4 regions of the Brevibacillus ruminantium genome follow, and region 1 is predicted to be linked to each of the others. Evidence: a T-box and tRNA genes for the amino acid it is inferred to sense, from the RefSeq annotation. Region 1 holds a T-box; the other regions hold tRNA genes.
The links. The T-box of region 1 lies ahead of NDK47_RS18535 (valine--tRNA ligase). A T-box ahead of a tRNA ligase gene usually reads a tRNA of that ligase, here a tRNA-Val.

Region 1 (5,002 bases):
ATCCCGGCGCGAAAAGTACGTGTAAAGCTGTCTTCGGGTCAGACAGTTGTGGCAGAAATGAGAGCGATCAGTCGAACTGCGGTTGGTCTTTACTGCGCAGACCACACACTCGCTGACTCGGTTGAGGTCGAGCTGGCCAGCGATTTTCGCATCCTCGGCAGTGCTTTTCAAGGGATCCGGGATGTGCATTATTACGTTGTGGATATCACGAAAGTATTCCGCAGGGATGAGGTGCTGCAGCGATTGCTCATGGAGGAATTCCTCCAATGGCATCACAGCGGCGAGAATCTTCCCAACGAATGGCTGACTGAACTTAAAGACGTAGAAGACGAACGCCACCGCTTGATACGGGAGGAACTGCAGAAGCTTTCCATTCTAAGGCAGGTTCAATCCATTTATCTATATGTGATGGAAAATGGTGTGATCCGACCGATTGGCGCAAAGCGAACAGAGGAACCGCTGGAAGGTGATCTTGAGCGTGTAGCCTGGGAAGCAGTGAAAAAGGGCGCTTCCGTTCGCGAGCAGTTGATCTCAGGGGATGGAAGCAAGATGTACGAGCTGTACGCCTCCCCCTTGCCAGATCAGACCTGTGGACTCGCCTTGATTGACGTAACAGAAGCGATCGCTGAGGAGCGAGCACGGCAGCGTAAGGAATGGGAGCTTTACAAGCAGGTGCTGATGGCCGTTACACAAGACAAGCTCGTCTTGCTGACAGATGCAGAAATGGTGGAACTGGCCACGAGCGGGCAAAAAGTGGCGACGTTGAAAATCCGCTCAGCAGGTGAACTTTCCGGGCTGCGGTCCGTGTGCAAGCAATTCTTGTCTGATCTCGGGATCGTTGAAAGGCGAAGTCTGCAATTCCTCGTAGCCGTCAACGAAGCAGCTACCAACACCATCAAGCATGGAGCAGGGGGAACGGTTACGATTCATATCTCCCCGGAGGAAAAGGTGCTGCGCGTCATCGTACATGATCAAGGGCAGGGCATCCTTTTGGAAGAGCTTCCGCGGGCAACACTTAGACATGGTTATTCGAGCAAGCATTCTCTGGGGGCGGGATTTCATGTCATGCTGCAGTTCTCTGACCGCTTGTGCATCGGTACCTCGACTACGGGTAACAAGTTCGTACTGGAAACCGCTATTATATAATGCCGATGTTTGGAAAAAGCGGCGAGCGGGTACTTGAAAAAATGTGATCGTTGTGGATAAGGTAAGATATGAAGCATGAGAGGAGTATGTACATGGACTTCCGGGCAATAGAAAACAACGACCAGGCCACTCTGTATTTTACCGGTGAATTGGATATGGCTGTCGGGGATAAAGTCGGAGATCTGCTGAGAGAATACGGAGAACGGAACGGTTCTGTCGTCGTTGATTTTCACGGTGTGACTTTCGTGGATTCTTCCGGGATCGGCCAACTCTTTTTCACGACAAAAGAATTGATTTCCCTGGGAAAACAAGTTGAGATTATCAATGTACGGGAAGAAATCCTGGATATTCTGCACGTGTTGGGTTTTGCGGAAGCACTTGGCATCTCGTTGAAACAAGCATAAGAAAGCGGGTTTGACGGGCTGAGCCTCGATTGTATATAATATGTACGATGAAATGACCACTTCTAAAAAGCAATGAACCATGAACGGGAAGAGTAGATCAAGACGCCTTGGCAGAGAGGGAGAATCAAAAGCTGCGAGATTCTCTAAGGACGGGACTGATCGAAGGTCGCCCGGGAGTTGTTTCGGTGAGAGCGAAAAGCTGTAGCCGCGACCGGTTTACAACCGTTATCCTGTCTAAGTGAGCGCTGCTCGGTACTTTTACACAAAACAGCGCTAACAAAGGTGGTACCGCGAAACAATCCTTTCGTCCTTTGAGATGAAAGGTTTTTTTATTTTCCGAAGGAGGCTACGTTATGTCAAACCAACAAGCAACCAATGACATTGACCAACTGCTGCCGAAGAACTACGATCCCAAAGCAGCCGAATCCAAGTGGTATAAGTACTGGATGGATCGCCAGTTTTTCAAGGCGGAGAGAGACCCGGAAAAACGTCCGTTCACGATTGTGATTCCGCCCCCGAATGTAACGGGCAAGCTGCATCTGGGTCATGCACTGGACACAACGCTGCAGGATATCATCACCCGGACGAAGCGGATGCAGGGCTACAGTACATTGTTTTTACCGGGAATGGACCATGCAGGAATCGCAACACAGGCCCGTGTAGAGGCAACACTGCGTGAAGAAGGCATCTCCCGTCACGAGCTGGGGCGTGAAAAGTTTCTGGAAAAGGTATGGGAATGGAAGCATATCTATGCCGAGCATATCCGGGAGCAATGGGAAAAACTTGGTCTGGCTCTGGACTATTCCCGCGAGCGTTTTACGATGGATGAGGGACTTTCCCGCGCTGTGCGTGAAGTGTTTGTCCGTCTCTATGAAAAAGGGCTGATCTACCGCGGAAACCGGATCATCAACTGGGACCCTGCTGCTCGCACAGCTCTCTCGGATATTGAAGTCATTTACAAAGAAGTAAAAGGTGCCCTGCACCATATGCGCTACCCGCTGTCTGACGGAACCGGCTATATCGAAGTAGCAACCACTCGTCCGGAAACCATGCTGGGTGACACGGCCGTAGCTGTTCATCCGGAGGACGAGCGCTACAAGCACCTCGTCGGCAAGACCGTTATCCTGCCCATCGTCGGACGCGAGATTCCGATCGTCGCAGATGATTATGTCGATCCGGAGTTTGGTTCGGGTGCAGTAAAAATCACACCGGCGCACGATCCCAACGACTTTGAGCTGGGGCAAAGACATAACCTCCCGCAAATTGTCGTGATGGACGAATCCGGAACCATGAACGAAAATGCAGCCGGATACAAAGGGCTCGACCGCTTTGCATGCCGCAAGCAGATTATTGGGGATCTGACAGAGCAAGGTGTCATGTTCAAAATCGAAGAGCATATTCACCAGGTTGGCCACAGTGAGCGCAGTGATGCGGTCGTAGAGCCGTATCTGTCGACACAATGGTTTGTAAAAATGCAGCCGCTGGCCGATGCAGCGCTAGCCAACGCATACAGCGAAGAGAGTGTCAAATTTGTTCCGGAGCGTTTTAAAACCAACTACCTGCGCTGGATCGAAAACATTCGCGATTGGTGTATCTCTCGTCAGCTTTGGTGGGGACATCGGATTCCGGCCTGGTATTGCCAGGACTGCGGGGAAACCATCGTCTCCCGCGAGGACGTAGGCGAGTGCCCGCATTGTCATAGCCACAAGCTGGAGCAGGATACCGATGTGCTGGATACGTGGTTCTCATCCGGTCTCTGGCCGTTTTCAACCCTGGGCTGGCCGGAAGAGACAGAGGACATGAAGTATTTCTATCCGACCAATGTACTCGTGACCGGATATGACATTATCTTCTTCTGGGTAGCGCGGATGATTTTCAGCGGACTGGAGTTTACCGGAAAAAATCCGTTTGAAACCGTACTGATCCACGGAATTATTCGGGATTCCGAGGGACGGAAAATGTCCAAATCACTGGGCAACGGCGTAGACCCGATGGAGGTCATTGAAAAATACGGAGCGGACGCACTGCGCTTTACGCTCGCTACGGGCAATTCACCGGGGAATGACCAGCGTTTCTACTGGGAAAAGGTTGAGTCCAACCGCAACTTTGCCAATAAAATCTGGAATGCTTCCCGTTTTGCGTTGATGAACATGGCGAATTTCCGTTATGAAGACATTGATCTGAGCGGCAATCTTTCCACACCTGACAAATGGATTCTCTCCCGCCTCCAGAACACGATCAAAGATGTGACCCGTTTGATGGATCTGTTTGAATTTGGCGAAGCGGGACGTGTGCTCTACAACTTCATTTGGGATGATCTGTGCGACTGGTACATTGAGATGGCGAAGATCCCATTGTATGGTGCCGACGATGCTGCGAAGAAGACAACCCAATCGGTTCTGGTAACCGTTCTGGATCAAACGCTCCGTCTCTTGCATCCGTTTATGCCGTTCATGACCGAAGAAATCTGGCATGCGCTTCCGCATGAAGGGGAGAGCATTACGATTGCAAAGTGGCCAACGGCGAATGAACAGTGGATCTTCCCTGATGCCGAAGCAGAAATGGATCTGCTCGTCGAGGTGATCCGCAATGTGCGCAATATCCGTGCGGAAGTGAACGTGCCGATGTCCAAGAAAATTGAGCTGTTGATCAAGCCGGGCGACGAGGCTACACTGGCGCGTCTGAAGCGCGGCGAAGAGTACCTGATTCGTTTCTGCAACCCGGAGAGATTGGAGATCAGTGAACAGCTGCAAACACCGGATAAGGCCATGTCAGCAGTCGTTTCGGGAGCTGAGCTGTTCTTGCCGCTGGCGGGTCTGATCGATTTGGAGCAAGAAGTGAAGCGTCTTGAAAAAGAGCTGGCAACTCTTCACAGTGAAGTGGAACGAATCGAGAAGAAGCTGAACAATCCGGGCTTCATGGCTAAGGCTCCGGAAAAAGTAGTTGCAGAGGAACGCGCCAAAATGGCTGGATACATGGAAAAACGGGATAAAGTTAAGGCTCGTTTATCAGAGTTAAAAGGCGAATGATTTGTCGTCCCCCTGCATAATTTGAGAATGGAGCAATGCGGCATGAAAACTGAAGGTATGGGTGCGTACAAAGAAGCATTAGACTGGCTCCACGGATTGCTTCGGTTCGGACAAAGACCAGGACTGGAGCGGATAAAGTGGATGCTGCAGCAGGTAGGCCATCCTGAGCGCCGACTGGCTTTTGTTCACGTTGCTGGCACGAACGGGAAAGGGTCAACCTGTTCCTATATCAGTCAGATGCTGTTAGAGGCGGGGTACAGCGTGGGTACGTTTACTTCTCCTTATCTGATCGATTTCCGGGAAAGAATCCGCTACAACGGAGCGATGATACCAGAAGATCACCTGGTAGATTTGGTCAGGGAGGCAAAGCAGTTGGTTGAGCGCTGTGAGTCAGAAACGGCTTACGGCTCTCCAACTGAATTT
Region 2 (5,002 bases), 2.6 Mb from region 1:
CTCCCCCAAGAGTCCACATCGACGGGGAGGTTTGGCACCTCGATGTCGGCTCATCGCATCCTGGGGCTGAAGTAGGTCCCAAGGGTTGGGCTGTTCGCCCATTAAAGCGGTACGCGAGCTGGGTTCAGAACGTCGTGAGACAGTTCGGTCCCTATCTGTCGCGGGCGCAGGAAGTTTGAGGAGAGCTGTCCTTAGTACGAGAGGACCGGGATGGACGCACCGCTGGTGCACCAGTTGTCACGCCAGTGGCACAGCTGGGTAGCTATGTGCGGAAGGGATAAGCGCTGAAAGCATCTAAGCGTGAAGCCCCCTCCAAGATGAGACTTCCCACAGCGCAAGCTGGTAAGACCCCTCATAGACGATGAGGTTGATAGGTTCGGTGTGGAAGCGCGGCAACGCGTGGAGCTGACGAATACTAATCGGTCGAGGACTTATCCACAAAACCCTTTAGCAAACATGCATATCCAGTTTTGAAGGTGCGAAGCAGCACGAGCTGTGTTCCTTCACAAATGTTCCTCGGTAGCTCAGTTGGTAGAGCAATCGGCTGTTAACCGATCGGTCGGGGGTTCGAGTCCCTCCCGAGGAGCCATATACGGAGAGTTACCCAAGAGGCCGAAGGGGACGGTTTGCTAAACCGTTAGTATGCGTAAGCGTAGCGAGGGTTCGAATCCCTCACTCTCCGCCATTTTTTAAAACTTTGCAGACAGTGGCGGTGTAGCTTAGCTGGCTAGAGCGTTCGGTTCATACCCGAAAGGTCGGGGGTTCGAGCCCCTCCGCCGCTACCATCCTAAGTTGCGGTCGTGGTGGAATTGGCAGACACACCATCTTGAGGGGGTGGCGGGGCGACCCGTGCGAGTTCGAGTCTCGCCGACCGCACCATCGTAATACTTTTTATATGGCCCGTTGGTGAAGCGGTTTAACACAGCAGCCTTTCACGCTGTCATACAGGGGTTCGAATCCCCTACGGGTCACCATACTACCCCATAAAGTAAAGGTAACATCGAGTACTTTGCGGGGGCCCCAAAACAACTTGTTGAGGGGTATCTGGAGGCTTAGCTCAGCTGGGAGAGCATCTGCCTTACAAGCAGAGGGTCGGCGGTTCGATCCCGTCAGCCTCCACCATTCATTTTCATAGAGTATCTTATTGACGCGGGATGGAGCAGTCTGGCAGCTCGTCGGGCTCATAACCCGAAGGTCGCAGGTTCAAATCCTGCTCCCGCAACCAAATCATCTACTTGAACAATGCTGAGTTGCCGCTTGACCAAGTAAGATGGCAGTGCACGTGAGTGCAAACAAATATGGAGCTGTGGTGAAGTTGGAGTTCACGCCGGTCTGTCACACCGGAGGTCGCGGGTTCGAGTCCCGTCAGCTCCGCCATTTCAAAGAAGTCATGGGCCTCTCACCCGTAAACGGGTTCACCCTTGTTGAAGGCTCAAGTAGGATTGCTCGGGTACTGCAGATCTGGCTCGCCAAGAAGGTTTTCGAGGCAGAGTCGCCAGTGGAAGCGAGTCCCGTCAGCTCCGCCATTTTACCCTTCTTGATGCAGGGCCGATGGCAATCAATATCTTGGCTCGGTAGCTCAGTCGGTAGAGCAGAGGACTGAAAATCCTCGTGTCGGCGGTTCGATTCCGTCCCGAGCCACCTTTTATAAATACATACAACAGCATAGGCCGGTGTAGCTCAATTGGTAGAGCACCTGACTTGTAATCAGGGGGTTGTGGGTTCAAGTCCTATCGCCGGCACCATTTGTTGGGGTATAGCCAAGCGGTAAGGCAACGGACTTTGACTCCGTCATTCCTAGGTTCGAATCCTAGTACCCCAGCCACTTGTAACGAGCCATTAGCTCAGTTGGTAGAGCATCTGACTTTTAATCAGAGGGTCGAAGGTTCGAGTCCTTCATGGCTCACCAGTTTTTGATTACCATGCGGTTACCCATTGCAAAATGCGGGTGTGGCGGAATTGGCAGACGCACCAGATTTAGGTTCTGGCGGGCGACCGTGGGGGTTCAAGTCCCTCCACCCGCACCATAGTGATCGGTGCCGATCATAAAACTGAATGAAATTGTTTGATGCGGACGTAGCTCAATTGGTAGAGCGTCGCCTTGCCAAGGCGAAGGTCGCGGGTTCGAGACCCGTCGTCCGCTCCATGTATTTCCTCATGATAATGTGCCCTTAGCTCAGCTGGATAGAGCGTTTGACTACGAATCAAAAGGTCGGGAGTTCGAATCTCTCAGGGCACGCCATATTTATGAATGACCAAAAAGGGTAGGAATGCGTCCTACCCTTTTTTTTATAGTTAGTTTCACAATTTTACAAAGATTAACGATTTTTTCCTTGTATCTTATAGCGTGTTATCTTACCTTAGGAATAGGTTTCCTCTCTACTGGCAAGAAAAATCAGATAAAATAAGGAAGAAGCCAAAAAAGCAGCTGCTTTGCGATTACCTGATTGTACCTTAGAAATATCTAAGCGCCAAAAAAGATAGATTACGCTGGAACAGGAGTTGTATGCTTTGTGAACCCAATCAAATTGGATCAATCCCATCCTTCCGTGGAGAAGTTAATAAACAATATTGAAAAAGTACTAATTGGCAAACGCTCGATTATTGAATTTTGCGTGGCAGCCATCTTGGCAAACGGCCATGTCCTGTTAGAGGATGTACCGGGTGTCGGAAAAACCATGCTGGTTCGCTCGCTATCCAGGTCGATTGGCGGCGAGTTTAAGCGGATTCAGTTTACCCCGGACCTGCTGCCTACAGATGTAACAGGGGTCGCGATTTTTAACCAGAAAACGTTGGAATTTGAATTTAGACCCGGTCCGATTTTTGCCAATGTCATCCTTGCCGACGAAATCAACCGAACCTCGCCCAAAACCCAGTCGTCTCTGCTGGAGGCAATGGAGGAGCGTTCTGTGACCATCGACGGACATACCTACCAGTTGAACGCTCCCTTTTTTGTCATGGCTACCCAAAACCCGTTAGAGTACGAAGGAACCTTTCCACTACCCGAAGCACAGTTAGACCGTTTTCTCATGCAGCTAAGTCTGGGTTATCCGACACTCAAAGAAGAGATGGAGATGTTGACGCGCTTTTCTCAGAACAATCCATTGGAAACGCTGGAACCGGTGGTGACAGCGGAAGAACTGACGCAGATCCAAAAACAAGTAGCAGCCGTTCGCGTGTCTGAGGGCGTGCAGGAATATATTGTTCGTCTGTGCCAACGAACCAGGGAGCATCATCAAGTTTATCTGGGTGTCAGTCCGCGCGGTTCTTTGGCGCTTTTCCGGGCTGCACAAGCTTTGTCTTTCGTTCGAGGCAGAGATTATGTGATTCCGGATGATATCAAAGAGCTGGTGCCTGTAACCTTTACGCACCGTATCATTTTAAAACCGGAGGCTCGCCTGGAAGGAACCACGACGGAGCGGATTCTCTCTTCGATCCTGGCGGAAACGCGTGTTCCGGTCAGCTAGGGCGGTGAATGAAGGATGAAACAGCAACGCTACGGGAAAATCAAAACCGCTGCACTTGTTCTCATCACCTATGTATTTGCCATGTTTCAGGGCGGGTTTGCCAGTTGGTTTTTGTTCTACAGCAGTCTGGTGTTTCTGGTATACGAACTGATCGCCTATTACCTGATGTTTCACTCATTGGAGGTAACCAGAGAAATAGACCGCAATCGCCTGCAGGAGGGCGATGATGTTGTCGTTACGGTCCGTTTACGTCGCCGTTTCTGGTTTCCGCTTGGTTGGAATATGGTGACAGAGCCATTGCCTGACCGTTTGGCCGGGGTGTTTGAACCACATCGGCAGTTGCTCTTCCCTTGGCTGAAAAGAGAGATTGAGTTTAAATACGTCATCCCCAGTTTGCCGCGCGGTCATTACCGCTTGAACGACTGTGTTGTCAGCGGGGGAGATTTCTTTGGATTTGTGGAGCGCAAAAAAACCTTCACGCTCTCCAATGATTTTTTGGTGTATCCCACTTACAAAGAGATGACGCAGTGGGCCTTGGGCGATGGGAGTTTTAGTGGTACCGTGCATGTCGCGCACCGCCGCTCGGACGACGTGGCGGCAGTTCGTGGCGTGCGAGAGTATCAACGAGGGGACAGGTTAAGCCAAATCCACTGGAGGGCGTCGGCGCGCGGCACAGGACTCAAAACCAAAGAGTTTGAGCACCAGGCGATGAACCAAGTGCTTTTTTTCCTGGATGTAGAAAAGGAGCACTATAAAGATCAGCCGTCCCAGCTGTTTGAAGCAGCGGTAAAGCTGACAGCCAGTCTGACCGCCTATGCCAACCGGAATCAGTATCACTACGGATTGGTTTACAAGCAAAAAGAGCGAGTGGTCATTCACCCTTCCTGCTCACATACCCACTTTATCCGTATATTTGATCATTTGGCGCGGGTCATGCCCGAGGGGACGGACTACTTTTCCCGATTGGTAGGGAGAGAAGCATTGGAACAGCCTCCTGGTGTAACACTGGTCGTGATTACACCCCGGATTGACAAAGACATGATTGCCCGGTTGGTGCACCTCTCACAAAAGGGAAGACACATTCATTTGTTGCGAATGCATGCACAGGCGATTCCGACACCGGAAGAAAAACAGGCGATGCAAATGCTGACTGCCAGTAAAGTTTCATGCAAAACGGTGCACCTGGATGATGTAGAGGATACAAGCAAGATAGGAGGTGCCTCGTGATGAGCATTTGGAAACGCCCCAAAGGATTGGAGTGGGCGGCTGCCCTCCTGCTGTTTCTCATGCTGCGAGAGTGGCTGCTGCCGCTGGCGGAGCTGACTGATACCGGAACATTGTGGCCATTTTACATGATCGTTGCGGGCATCCTTTTGATTGACCTGGTAGTTCCCTACCGCTGGCTGACCTTTCCGGTAAAGCTCGTGGGGATCCTGTGGATTCTCCATGCTGATTTTTCGGATACGTCTTTTTTTAGTACGGAGTGGCTTTCACAGATTTACCTGAGCCTTCAACGGGATATTCCGTTGGCTTTG
Region 3 (5,002 bases), 680 kb from region 1:
GACCACACCCCAGTCCCATTTCGGTGCCCCCCAGAAAAACAGAGTAGGCATCACGATAAACTGCTCGGTTGGCCGTACCGGCTCGGTCCAGCCCAAGACTGCAAACAAGGCCCAGCCTACCGACATGCCGAGCAACACAGCAAAGCTGGCCAACCGTTTGGTCCGTAAAAAGATCAGTACCAGTGCCACAATAACGACCGAAACAAGGGCAATCCCCGGATCAACCTGCTTGGCGTGTTGATAACCGATCCCCAGCATCCCGGTTACGAGGCTGCTGCACAAGGAGACGGCGAGCAGCACCATATAAGTACCGGAAACAAGCGGGGTAAACCAGCGTTGAATTTTTCCGATCCAGCCCAATAGACCAAACAGAAAAAACATAGCCCCGGCCAAAAGCAAGCCCAGCTGAAATGATTGCCCGATTTCTCGAGGCGCAATCCCCACACTCGTTCCAATTTGCGCAAGAATGATAAAAATTCCCCACCACAATCCAGCCGGTCCCTCAATCATGGGATAACGATGGCCGATCCAGACTTGCAGAAAAGAAGCAAGCCCGACGAAAAACATGGTTTGCTGCATCAACACACCGATCTCGTCCGGCGTCAGCCCGTAAATATCGCCAATCGCCAGCGGAACTGCCACACTACTGGAAACGGTGACAATCATCCACTGCAAGGCCGACAAGATGGTAATGCCAAATGGGGGTTTCTCCTGTAATCCATATCCCATTTTGTTCGACAACCTCTTTTCTCTTTCCTGACTTTTTCTTTTTGTGAACGCGAAAGGCAAATACCCCATATATGTTTTTTGGGAAAATAGAAAGCACGCCATCGATAGCGTGCGTTCTAAAAACTCCATCATATTGCCTTAGCGTCTGCATGATTTGCATCTGCAAAAGTCGGAATTGAATTAGCTCGGTGATGACTTTGCTATTTTATCATAAGTCCTTCCCGGAAATCATCCGTTGAAATGTATCCTACTCCTTCTTTTTGCTGTTCATGATAAAGAAGGCCCACCATACCAGGATGTACAAGTAACCGATCGAAGCATAGACGGACCAAATCGCCCCGTGTTGGATTTGCCTGAACAGATGCGCAAATTCGTTCAGCCCCTCTGCCCTTCCTATGCTGTTCAACAGACTGACGATCGGAACGGTAATGGCAAAAACAACGGCGAGGCTAGACGGTATCACGATCTTCCCCCGTATAAGGCAAACAATTGCTGTTCCCAGAGTAGCGAGCAACAGCAAGTAATAGATTGCCCAAAACCAGGCAGGAAAGGTTACTGTGCTCATTTCTTCAACGCTTCTCCTTCAGCCTGTTTTTGATGTTCAACGTACGTATTCCATTCTTTTCCGGCTGTCTGGGCAAATAAATGAAGCAGCGCCTCAAACGCCTTGGTATCGCCCGAGGGGTGGGTCACTTCCATTTTGAGAAAACGAATACTTCCCTGGTCATCGAGATAATGGGCGACACCTGATTTTATCATTCCCTCAGCAGAGGGAGCCAGATCGTATCTGACGGTAGTTGGAGCCACCATGACTCTCTTTGAAAAATCCATTTTTTTAAACGGAGCGAATCCGAGCTCATCTGCCCATTTTTCCCTTTCTGGGAAGTAGGTTCCGACATCCCCTATCGCACACCCCTGGCAACCGCCGGCGTTATCCCGGTATTCCAGTTTTTCCCCGGGGTTCTGCGGGTTTTTTAAAGAAATGGAGATGGAGCCGTTGGCACCGACACCTGCTGATTCCAATTCCCAATCACGGGGACCGATAAAAAATACACTTTGATCATGCATAAGATCCATCCAATAAGCTGCCATCTCATTCAGGCTCTCAGCAGGGATGGAAAGCGGCAGCACAGGGTAAGGCTTTACCGGTGACTCGGCAGGCAGTTCCATGTAGTCGAGATAAAATTCGGCGACGATGACTTTCAGCGGGATGGTGACTATTTTTTCTTCTGCTTTTCCCTGCAAGGAGACTTCGCCACTGGAAATCATCCGGGGCACTTTTTGAATTGCTGATGGGCTGCTCTTTTCCCCATCTCCTGCACTGGTGTTAGTTGATTGGGTTGATTCAGTTGTTCGGTTTGGACCCGTTGAGCTCTTAGTTATTTCAGAGATTCCGCTAACAGCTGTTTGCGTCCCTTTAGATGTGTTTGCCGTGACTATTCTGCTCTCGTCCTGAATCTGATTACCCATCGCTTTTGTTTGCAGTACCGGCGAACATCCGGTTACGATAAGAGCTAGCCAAGCCACAATCAGTATCGCTTTTGTTTTGCTATCGATCCTTGCTATTGGTTTAGGTACCCCATTCTTCAAGTTCGTCCTCCCCAATCTATTCATGCTTTGCTTATAATGGGTAGACGCATTTGTCATTCTTTTCGTTACCAAATACAGACAAATAAAAAAAGGAATCGTTCATCGATTCCTTTTTCTTATGGTGCCGGTAGAGGGACTTGAACCCCCACGGTTTCCCTCACGATTTTGAGTCGCGCGCGTCTGCCAATTCCGCCATACCGGCTCATTGCTTTGGAGGAGGCACCCGGATTTGAACCGGGGGTAAGGGTTTTGCAGACCCGTGCCTTACCACTTGGCTATGCCTCCGTATTTGGTTGTTGAGAAAGCGTTGCTTTCTGTCTGTCCCCGAGGGTGAACCCGGTACGGGTGAGAGACTGATTAATTTCAATGGAGCGGACGACGGGTCTCGAACCCGCGACCTTCGCCTTGGCAAGGCGACGCTCTACCAATTGAGCTACGTCCGCAAAATGGCTGGGGCACTAGGATTCGAACCTAGGCATGACGGAGTCAAAGTCCGTTGCCTTACCGCTTGGCTATGCCCCAAGGATAGGTTGGAAATGGGGCGATCGATGGGAATCGAACCCACGAGTGTCGGAGCCACAATCCGATGCGTTAACCACTTCGCCACGACCGCCACATATGGCAGGGGCAGTAGGAATCGAACCCACACCAAAGGTTTTGGAGACCTTCGTTCTACCTTTAAACTATGCCCCTCTATGGTGGCTCGGGACGGAATCGAACCGCCGACACGAGGATTTTCAGTCCTCTGCTCTACCGACTGAGCTACCGAGCCACATTTCAAAAAATAAGAAAAGGAGTAGAACCCGCTACTTCTTTGTGAAATGGCGGAGCTGACGGGACTCGCTTCCACTGGCGATTCTACCTCGAAAACCTTCTTGGCGAGCCAGATCTGCAGTACCCGAGCAATTCTTCATGAGTCTTCTGCAAGGGTGAACCCGTTTACGGGTGAGAGGCCCATGACTTCTTTGAAATGGCGGAGCTGACGGGACTCGAACCCGCGACCTCCGGTGTGACAGACCGGCGTGAACTCCAACTTCACCACAGCTCCATATTTAGTTGCGCCTAAGGGCAATTCCATCTTATTCGATCAAGCAGTAACTCGACATTGTTCAAGTAGATGATTTGGTTGCGGGAGCAGGATTTGAACCTGCGACCTTCGGGTTATGAGCCCGACGAGCTGCCAGACTGCTCCATCCCGCGACGATATGATATTCTACTTCCTGGTCTTTCTTCGAGGGTGAACCGGTACGGTGAGATCCCGTGTCGAAAGCTTCGAAGAAAGAGTGGTGGAGGCTGACGGGATCGAACCGCCGACCCTCTGCTTGTAAGGCAGATGCTCTCCCAGCTGAGCTAAGCCTCCAGATACCCCTCAACATTCGTTTTAGGGTCCCTGCAAAGTACCCGGTGCTGCTACAAAGCATTCACTTCACTTTGTGGGGTAGTATGGTGACCCGTAGGGGATTCGAACCCCTGTATGACAGCGTGAAAGGCTGCTGTGTTAAACCGCTTCACCAACGGGCCAAATATGGCGGATGGAGTGGGATTTGAACCCACGAGACGAGTCATCCCCGTCTACACGATTTCCAATCGTGCTCCTTCGGCCTCTCGGACATCCATCCACATGGCTCCTCGGGAGGGACTCGAACCCCCGACCGATCGGTTAACAGCCGATTGCTCTACCAACTGAGCTACCGAGGAATATTCAGGAAGGGGCGCTGACCAAAATCGCCAACGTTCTTGTTCAACGTCGGCACTGGCACAGCATTTGTGCGGTTTCGCACCTTCAAAACTGGATATACATGATTGCTAAAGGGTTTTGTGGATAAGTCCTCGACCGATTAGTATTCGTCAGCTCCACACGTTGCCGCGCTTCCACACCGAACCTATCAACCTCATCGTCTATGAGGGGTCTTACCAGCTTGCGCTGTGGGAAGTCTCATCTTGGAGGGGGCTTCACGCTTAGATGCTTTCAGCGCTTATCCCTTCCGCACATAGCTACCCAGCTGTGCCACTGGCGTGACAACTGGTGCACCAGCGGTGCGTCCATCCCGGTCCTCTCGTACTAAGGACAGCTCTCCTCAAACTTCCTGCGCCCGCGACAGATAGGGACCGAACTGTCTCACGACGTTCTGAACCCAGCTCGCGTACCGCTTTAATGGGCGAACAGCCCAACCCTTGGGACCTACTTCAGCCCCAGGATGCGATGAGCCGACATCGAGGTGCCAAACCTCCCCGTCGATGTGGACTCTTGGGGGAGATAAGCCTGTTATCCCCAGGGTAGCTTTTATCCGTTGAGCGATGGCCCTTCCATGCGGAACCACCGGATCACTAAGCCCGACTTTCGTCCCTGCTCGACTTGTAGGTCTCGCAGTCAAGCTCCCTTCTGCCTTTACACTCTACGAATGATTTCCGACCATTCTGAGGGAACCTTTGGGCGCCTCCGTTACCTTTTAGGAGGCGACCGCCCCAGTCAAACTGCCCACCTGGCATGGTCCTCTCACCCGATCAGGGTGACGAGTTAGAAACTCCGTACATCAAGGGTGGTATCCCACCGACAGCTCCACAGAGGCTGGCGCCCCTGCTTCTCAGCTTCCCACCTATCCTGTACATGATGCACAAAGTTCCAATACCAGGCTACAGTAAAGCTCCATGGGGTCTTTCCGTCTTGTCGCGGGTAACCTGC
Region 4 (5,002 bases), 2.0 Mb from region 1:
AGCTGTCTCTCTAAACCTTCGAAGTGTATCGCAAAAGATTTTGGATATGGTACCGATGATTACCACGCAGTGGCTGCAAGAGATTGCCTTTAGTATGGAATCGCAGTTGACGATCCCTCGGGATTTTGCTGAAAAGCGGACGGTGCTGCTGGCACGTTATCTCGTGGAAGATGTCGAGGAAGACATGCAAAACTGGTGTCTAGATATGGGAAAATGGCTGCGCGAGCAAGAATATCCATTCTCCTCCATACTTCGAACCTATCAGTTGTACCGGAATGTTTTCTGGCGGGTCATCAGACCTGAGCTTCAAGGGTGGTCGTTGACATCCGACCATATGCTTTACCTGGAGACACAGCTTGGAAAAGCGATGGATGAAAGCGTTTTTTGGGCCGTCTACCACTTCGAACAAATGATGAACAAAGAGCTTGTCCAAAAAGAAGAAACCATCTCTTATCTGCACAATGATAAACTGACCATGCTTGGGAAAATTGCTGCGAACATGGCCCATGAGCTTCGCAACCCCTTATGTGCAATCGAGGGTTTTTTGAAGCTGATCGCCGAATCTACGCGTAACCAGGACAAGCTCCAGTCCTATATTCAGGTCGTGATGCATGAATTCGAAAATTTGCATCGGCAAATCACTGGCTTTCTCAGCTTTTCCAAAAAGCCGATCCTGGATGAGATCTTTAAAACCGTCGATATTGAACATCTTTTGTTTGAGGTAGAGCTGCTCATAACGCCGCGGCTTCTCGCCGAGAACATTTTGTACGAGCAACAGATAGAGCCGTGCTTGCTAAATTGCTACGAGGAGGGGTTTAAGCAGGTCGTCGTCAATCTCTTGACCAACGCCATTGACGCCGTCCAGAGAAGACCTGAGAAGTGGATACGGGTGAAGACAGTCTGCGAGGATGGCTGGGTGACGCTTCTGGTCGAAAACAACGGGGAAATGATCCCTCCTGACATCGTGGAAAGCCTGTTTCAGCCGTTCTTTACCACGAAACAAAATGGAACGGGAATTGGCTTATCCATTTGCAAAAACATAATCGAGAAGCATAATGGAACGATCTCCTGTGAGTCTGATCCTGAATCTACCCGTTTTATCGTGACTTTGCCTTTGGTGTAATCGCTCTTTCGAATGGTTGACTCGAAAGAGCTTTTTTTCAGAAAAAATGCCCTCTGTTCTTCAGAGGGCGAGGCAAGAGATCCGTTTACCTATTCAGTAAGCGATCTAGCCTAACTCTACACGAAAACATATGTTTCTACCACCCACAATCTTTTGACAGATTTCGACAATCCTCTTTCTCGTTGAGGTATTGCGGTGCATTCTGTCGATCTGTGGTTAAAACAGGTCAATAGGCCTATATCGAGTTATAGAATGGTCACCATTTGCCTGAAACGAAAAAAAAGCAGTTGCCCTTTGGAGGCACTGCTTTTTATGATGGAGCGGGTGATGGGAATCGAACCCACGCGACCAGCTTGGAAGGCTGGAGTTCTACCATTGAACTACACCCGCAAAATGAATATCTTGAGGATCAACATGGTACCGAGGACCGGGCTCGAACCGGTACGGGAGATACTCCCGACAGATTTTAAGTCTGTTGCGTCTGCCAATTCCGCCACCCCGGCAAAACTATGGTCGGGAAGACAGGATTCGAACCTGCGACCCCTTGGTCCCAAGCCAAGTACTCTACCAAGCTGAGCTACTTCCCGATACTACCTTTTTTGTTGTGTGGCCCCGAAAAGTATTCGGAGTTCTCTACAACGCTTCACTTTACTTTTGGGGTAAAATGGCGTGCCCTGAGAGATTCGAACTCCCGACCTTTTGATTCGTAGTCAAACGCTCTATCCAGCTGAGCTAAGGGCACATAATGGATAAGGTGTCTGTCCCCGAGGGTGAACCCGGAACGGGTGAGAGACTGAATAACTTCAATGGAGCGGACGACGGGTCTCGAACCCGCGACCTTCGCCTTGGCAAGGCGACGCTCTACCAATTGAGCTACGTCCGCATGCTGTTTCATATATTTCCCTGAAAAGGTGAGCCTTTATACTGCAAAGCTTTCTCTTTGCCTTTTGAGGTAATATGGTGCGGTCGAGAGGACTTGAACCTCCACGGTGTTGCCACCACTAGAACCTGAATCTAGCGCGTCTGCCAATTCCGCCACGACCGCATATTCCCTTTAAAAAACTGGTGAGCCATGAAGGACTCGAACCTTCGACCCTCTGATTAAAAGTCAGATGCTCTACCAACTGAGCTAATGGCTCATATAACTGGTGGGGAGAGACGGATTCGAACCGCCGAACCCAGAGGGAGCAGATTTACAGTCTGCCGCGTTTAGCCACTTCGCTATCTCCCCAGTCATATGGTGGTGCCGGCGATAGGACTTGAACCCACAACCCCCTGATTACAAGTCAGGTGCTCTACCAATTGAGCTACACCGGCAAATGATTATGTGATTTGTTTCAATAAATACTTCTTTGAAATGGCGGAGCTGACGGGACTCGAACCCGCGACCTCCGGTGTGACAGACCGGCGTGAACTCCAACTTCACCACAGCTCCATATTTGTTTGCACTCAAGTGCACTGCCATCTTACTTGGTCAAGCGGCAACTCAGCATTGTTCAAGTAGATGATTTGGTTGCGGGAGCAGGATTTGAACCTGCGACCTTCGGGTTATGAGCCCGACGAGCTGCCAGACTGCTCCATCCCGCGTCGATCAGGACGATCAAATGTCAGTGTTGCGACGCACACGAGGTGCCAGTGTCGGCGTTGTCAACAGGACGTTGACGCTTATAGCCGACCCACAGGACGTGGCGCTTTTAGCTGACCATCCTCTTTTAAAAGAAGTGGTGGAGGCTGACGGGATCGAACCGCCGACCCTCTGCTTGTAAGGCAGATGCTCTCCCAGCTGAGCTAAGCCTCCAGATACCCCTCAACATTTGTTTTGGGGCCCCGCAAAGTACTCGGTGTTGCAACAAAGCATTCACTTTACTTTGTGGGGAAGTATGGTGACCCGTAGGGGATTCGAACCCCTGTATGACAGCGTGAAAGGCTGCTGTGTTAAACCGCTTCACCAACGGGCCATTGCAAAATAGATGATGGTGCTCCCGACAGGAATCGAACCTGCGACCTCTTCCTTACCATGGAAACGCTCTACCTACTGAGCTACAGGAGCGAATGGATGGCTCCTCGGGAGGGACTCGAACCCCCGACCGATCGGTTAACAGCCGATTGCTCTACCAACTGAGCTACCGAGGAACAATATCGAAGGAGCCACTCGTGCCGTTTCGCACCTTCAAAACTGGATATGCATGATTGCTAAAGGTTTGTGGATAAGTCCTCGACCGATTAGTATTCGTCAGCTCCACGCGTTGCCGCGCTTCCACACCGAACCTATCAACCTCATCGTCTATGAGGGGTCTTACCAGCTTGCGCTGTGGGAAGTCTCATCTTGGAGGGGGCTTCACGCTTAGATGCTTTCAGCGCTTATCCCTTCCGCACATAGCTACCCAGCTGTGCCACTGGCGTGACAACTGGTGCACCAGCGGTGCGTCCATCCCGGTCCTCTCGTACTAAGGACAGCTCTCCTCAAACTTCCTGCGCCCGCGACAGATAGGGACCGAACTGTCTCACGACGTTCTGAACCCAGCTCGCGTACCGCTTTAATGGGCGAACAGCCCAACCCTTGGGACCTACTTCAGCCCCAGGATGCGATGAGCCGACATCGAGGTGCCAAACCTCCCCGTCGATGTGGACTCTTGGGGGAGATAAGCCTGTTATCCCCAGGGTAGCTTTTATCCGTTGAGCGATGGCCCTTCCATGCGGAACCACCGGATCACTAAGCCCGACTTTCGTCCCTGCTCGACTTGTAGGTCTCGCAGTCAAGCTCCCTTCTGCCTTTACACTCTACGAATGATTTCCGACCATTCTGAGGGAACCTTTGGGCGCCTCCGTTACCTTTTAGGAGGCGACCGCCCCAGTCAAACTGCCCACCTGGCATGGTCCTCTCACCCGATCAGGGTGACGAGTTAGAAACTCCGTACATCAAGGGTGGTATCCCACCGACAGCTCCACAGAGGCTGGCGCCCCTGCTTCTCAGCTTCCCACCTATCCTGTACATGATGCACAAAGTTCCAATACCAGGCTACAGTAAAGCTCCATGGGGTCTTTCCGTCTTGTCGCGGGTAACCTGCATCTTCACAGGTATTATGATTTCACCGGGTCTCTTGCCGAGACAGCGCCCAAGTCGTTACGCCTTTCGTGCGGGTCGGAACTTACCCGACAAGGAATTTCGCTACCTTAGGACCGTTATAGTTACGGCCGCCGTTTACTGGGGCTTCGGTTCAAAGCTTCGCTTGCGCTAACCCATCCCCTTAACCTTCCAGCACCGGGCAGGCGTCAGCCCCTATACTTCGCCTTGCGGCTTCGCAGAGACCTGTGTTTTTGCTAAACAGTCGCTTGGGCCTTTTCACTGCGGCCCCCTCGGGCTATAAACCCTACCGGGGCGCCCCTTCTCCCGAAGTTACGGGGCCATTTTGCCGAGTTCCTTAGCAAGAGTTATCCCGCGCACCTTAGGATTCTCTCCTCGCCTACCTGTGTCGGTTTGCGGTACGGGCACCTTGTTCCTCGCTAGACGCTTTTCTTGGCAGTGTGAAATCAGGGACTTCGGTACTAAAATTTCCCTCGCCATCACAGCTTGCCCTTAATAGTGTGCGGATTTGCCTACACACCAGGCTTGCTGCTTGGACGGCCATCCAGTAGGCCGCTCACCCTATCCTCCTGCGTCACGCCATTGCTCAAGCGGAACAGAGGTGGTACAGGAATATCAACCTGTTGTCCATCGCCTACGCCTTTCGGCCTCAGCTTAGGTCCCGACTAACCCTGGGAGGACGAGCCTTCCCCAGGAAACCTTAGGCTTTCGGTGGACAAGATTCTCACTTGTCTTTTCGCTACTTACACCGGCATTCTCACTTCCAAGCGCTCCACCGCTCCTTCCGGTACGGC

Region 2: it encodes a tRNA-Val, which carries the amino acid that the T-box ahead of NDK47_RS18535 (valine--tRNA ligase) is inferred to sense. The anticodon was not compared.
Region 3: it encodes a tRNA-Val, which carries the amino acid that the T-box ahead of NDK47_RS18535 (valine--tRNA ligase) is inferred to sense. The anticodon was not compared.
Region 4: it encodes a tRNA-Val, which carries the amino acid that the T-box ahead of NDK47_RS18535 (valine--tRNA ligase) is inferred to sense. The anticodon was not compared.

What each region holds. Positions count from the first base shown of each region.
Region 1 is NZ_CP098755.1:3,717,157-3,722,158, reverse strand. Features, by position in the region: gene NDK47_RS18545 (ATP-binding protein) at 1-1,146, shown strand, start outside; gene NDK47_RS18540 (STAS domain-containing protein) at 1,239-1,550, shown strand; T-box leader at 1,621-1,865, shown strand; gene NDK47_RS18535 (valine--tRNA ligase) at 1,904-4,579, shown strand; gene NDK47_RS18530 (bifunctional folylpolyglutamate synthase/dihydrofolate synthase) at 4,622-5,002, shown strand, end outside.
Region 2 is NZ_CP098755.1:649,910-654,911, forward strand. Features, by position in the region: rRNA gene NDK47_RS03360 (23S ribosomal RNA) at 1-439, shown strand, start outside; tRNA gene NDK47_RS03365 (tRNA-Asn) at 514-589, shown strand; tRNA gene NDK47_RS03370 (tRNA-Ser) at 595-685, shown strand; tRNA gene NDK47_RS03375 (tRNA-Met) at 709-785, shown strand; tRNA gene NDK47_RS03380 (tRNA-Leu) at 795-879, shown strand; tRNA gene NDK47_RS03385 (tRNA-Glu) at 898-974, shown strand; tRNA gene NDK47_RS03390 (tRNA-Val) at 1,047-1,122, shown strand; tRNA gene NDK47_RS03395 (tRNA-Met) at 1,149-1,225, shown strand; tRNA gene NDK47_RS03400 (tRNA-Asp) at 1,301-1,377, shown strand; tRNA gene NDK47_RS03405 (tRNA-Phe) at 1,569-1,641, shown strand; tRNA gene NDK47_RS03410 (tRNA-Thr) at 1,670-1,745, shown strand; tRNA gene NDK47_RS03415 (tRNA-Gln) at 1,751-1,825, shown strand; tRNA gene NDK47_RS03420 (tRNA-Lys) at 1,834-1,909, shown strand; tRNA gene NDK47_RS03425 (tRNA-Leu) at 1,945-2,027, shown strand; tRNA gene NDK47_RS03430 (tRNA-Gly) at 2,071-2,146, shown strand; tRNA gene NDK47_RS03435 (tRNA-Arg) at 2,166-2,242, shown strand; gene NDK47_RS03440 (AAA family ATPase) at 2,514-3,467, shown strand; gene NDK47_RS03445 (DUF58 domain-containing protein) at 3,483-4,694, shown strand; gene NDK47_RS03450 (transglutaminase TgpA family protein) at 4,694-5,002, shown strand, end outside.
Region 3 is NZ_CP098755.1:4,399,572-4,404,573, forward strand. Features, by position in the region: gene NDK47_RS21595 (purine/pyrimidine permease) at 1-729, opposite strand, end outside; gene NDK47_RS21600 (hypothetical protein) at 977-1,294, opposite strand; gene NDK47_RS21605 (DUF4850 domain-containing protein) at 1,291-2,319, opposite strand; tRNA gene NDK47_RS21610 (tRNA-Leu) at 2,439-2,521, opposite strand; tRNA gene NDK47_RS21615 (tRNA-Cys) at 2,531-2,604, opposite strand; tRNA gene NDK47_RS21620 (tRNA-Gly) at 2,687-2,762, opposite strand; tRNA gene NDK47_RS21625 (tRNA-Gln) at 2,767-2,841, opposite strand; tRNA gene NDK47_RS21630 (tRNA-His) at 2,857-2,932, opposite strand; tRNA gene NDK47_RS21635 (tRNA-Trp) at 2,939-3,012, opposite strand; tRNA gene NDK47_RS21640 (tRNA-Phe) at 3,016-3,091, opposite strand; tRNA gene NDK47_RS21645 (tRNA-Asp) at 3,291-3,367, opposite strand; tRNA gene NDK47_RS21650 (tRNA-Met) at 3,443-3,519, opposite strand; tRNA gene NDK47_RS21655 (tRNA-Val) at 3,604-3,679, opposite strand; tRNA gene NDK47_RS21660 (tRNA-Glu) at 3,764-3,840, opposite strand; tRNA gene NDK47_RS21665 (tRNA-Ser) at 3,846-3,938, opposite strand; tRNA gene NDK47_RS21670 (tRNA-Asn) at 3,942-4,017, opposite strand; rRNA gene NDK47_RS21675 (23S ribosomal RNA) at 4,138-5,002, opposite strand, start outside.
Region 4 is NZ_CP098755.1:1,685,329-1,690,330, reverse strand. Features, by position in the region: gene NDK47_RS08190 (sensor histidine kinase) at 1-1,123, shown strand, start outside; tRNA gene NDK47_RS08185 (tRNA-Gly) at 1,440-1,513, opposite strand; tRNA gene NDK47_RS08180 (tRNA-Leu) at 1,539-1,626, opposite strand; tRNA gene NDK47_RS08175 (tRNA-Pro) at 1,634-1,710, opposite strand; tRNA gene NDK47_RS08170 (tRNA-Arg) at 1,789-1,865, opposite strand; tRNA gene NDK47_RS08165 (tRNA-Gly) at 1,931-2,006, opposite strand; tRNA gene NDK47_RS08160 (tRNA-Leu) at 2,082-2,168, opposite strand; tRNA gene NDK47_RS08155 (tRNA-Lys) at 2,187-2,262, opposite strand; tRNA gene NDK47_RS08150 (tRNA-Tyr) at 2,270-2,354, opposite strand; tRNA gene NDK47_RS08145 (tRNA-Thr) at 2,365-2,440, opposite strand; tRNA gene NDK47_RS08140 (tRNA-Asp) at 2,482-2,558, opposite strand; tRNA gene NDK47_RS08135 (tRNA-Met) at 2,634-2,710, opposite strand; tRNA gene NDK47_RS08130 (tRNA-Val) at 2,846-2,921, opposite strand; tRNA gene NDK47_RS08125 (tRNA-Glu) at 3,005-3,081, opposite strand; tRNA gene NDK47_RS08120 (tRNA-Thr) at 3,098-3,173, opposite strand; tRNA gene NDK47_RS08115 (tRNA-Asn) at 3,181-3,256, opposite strand; rRNA gene NDK47_RS08110 (23S ribosomal RNA) at 3,327-5,002, opposite strand, start outside.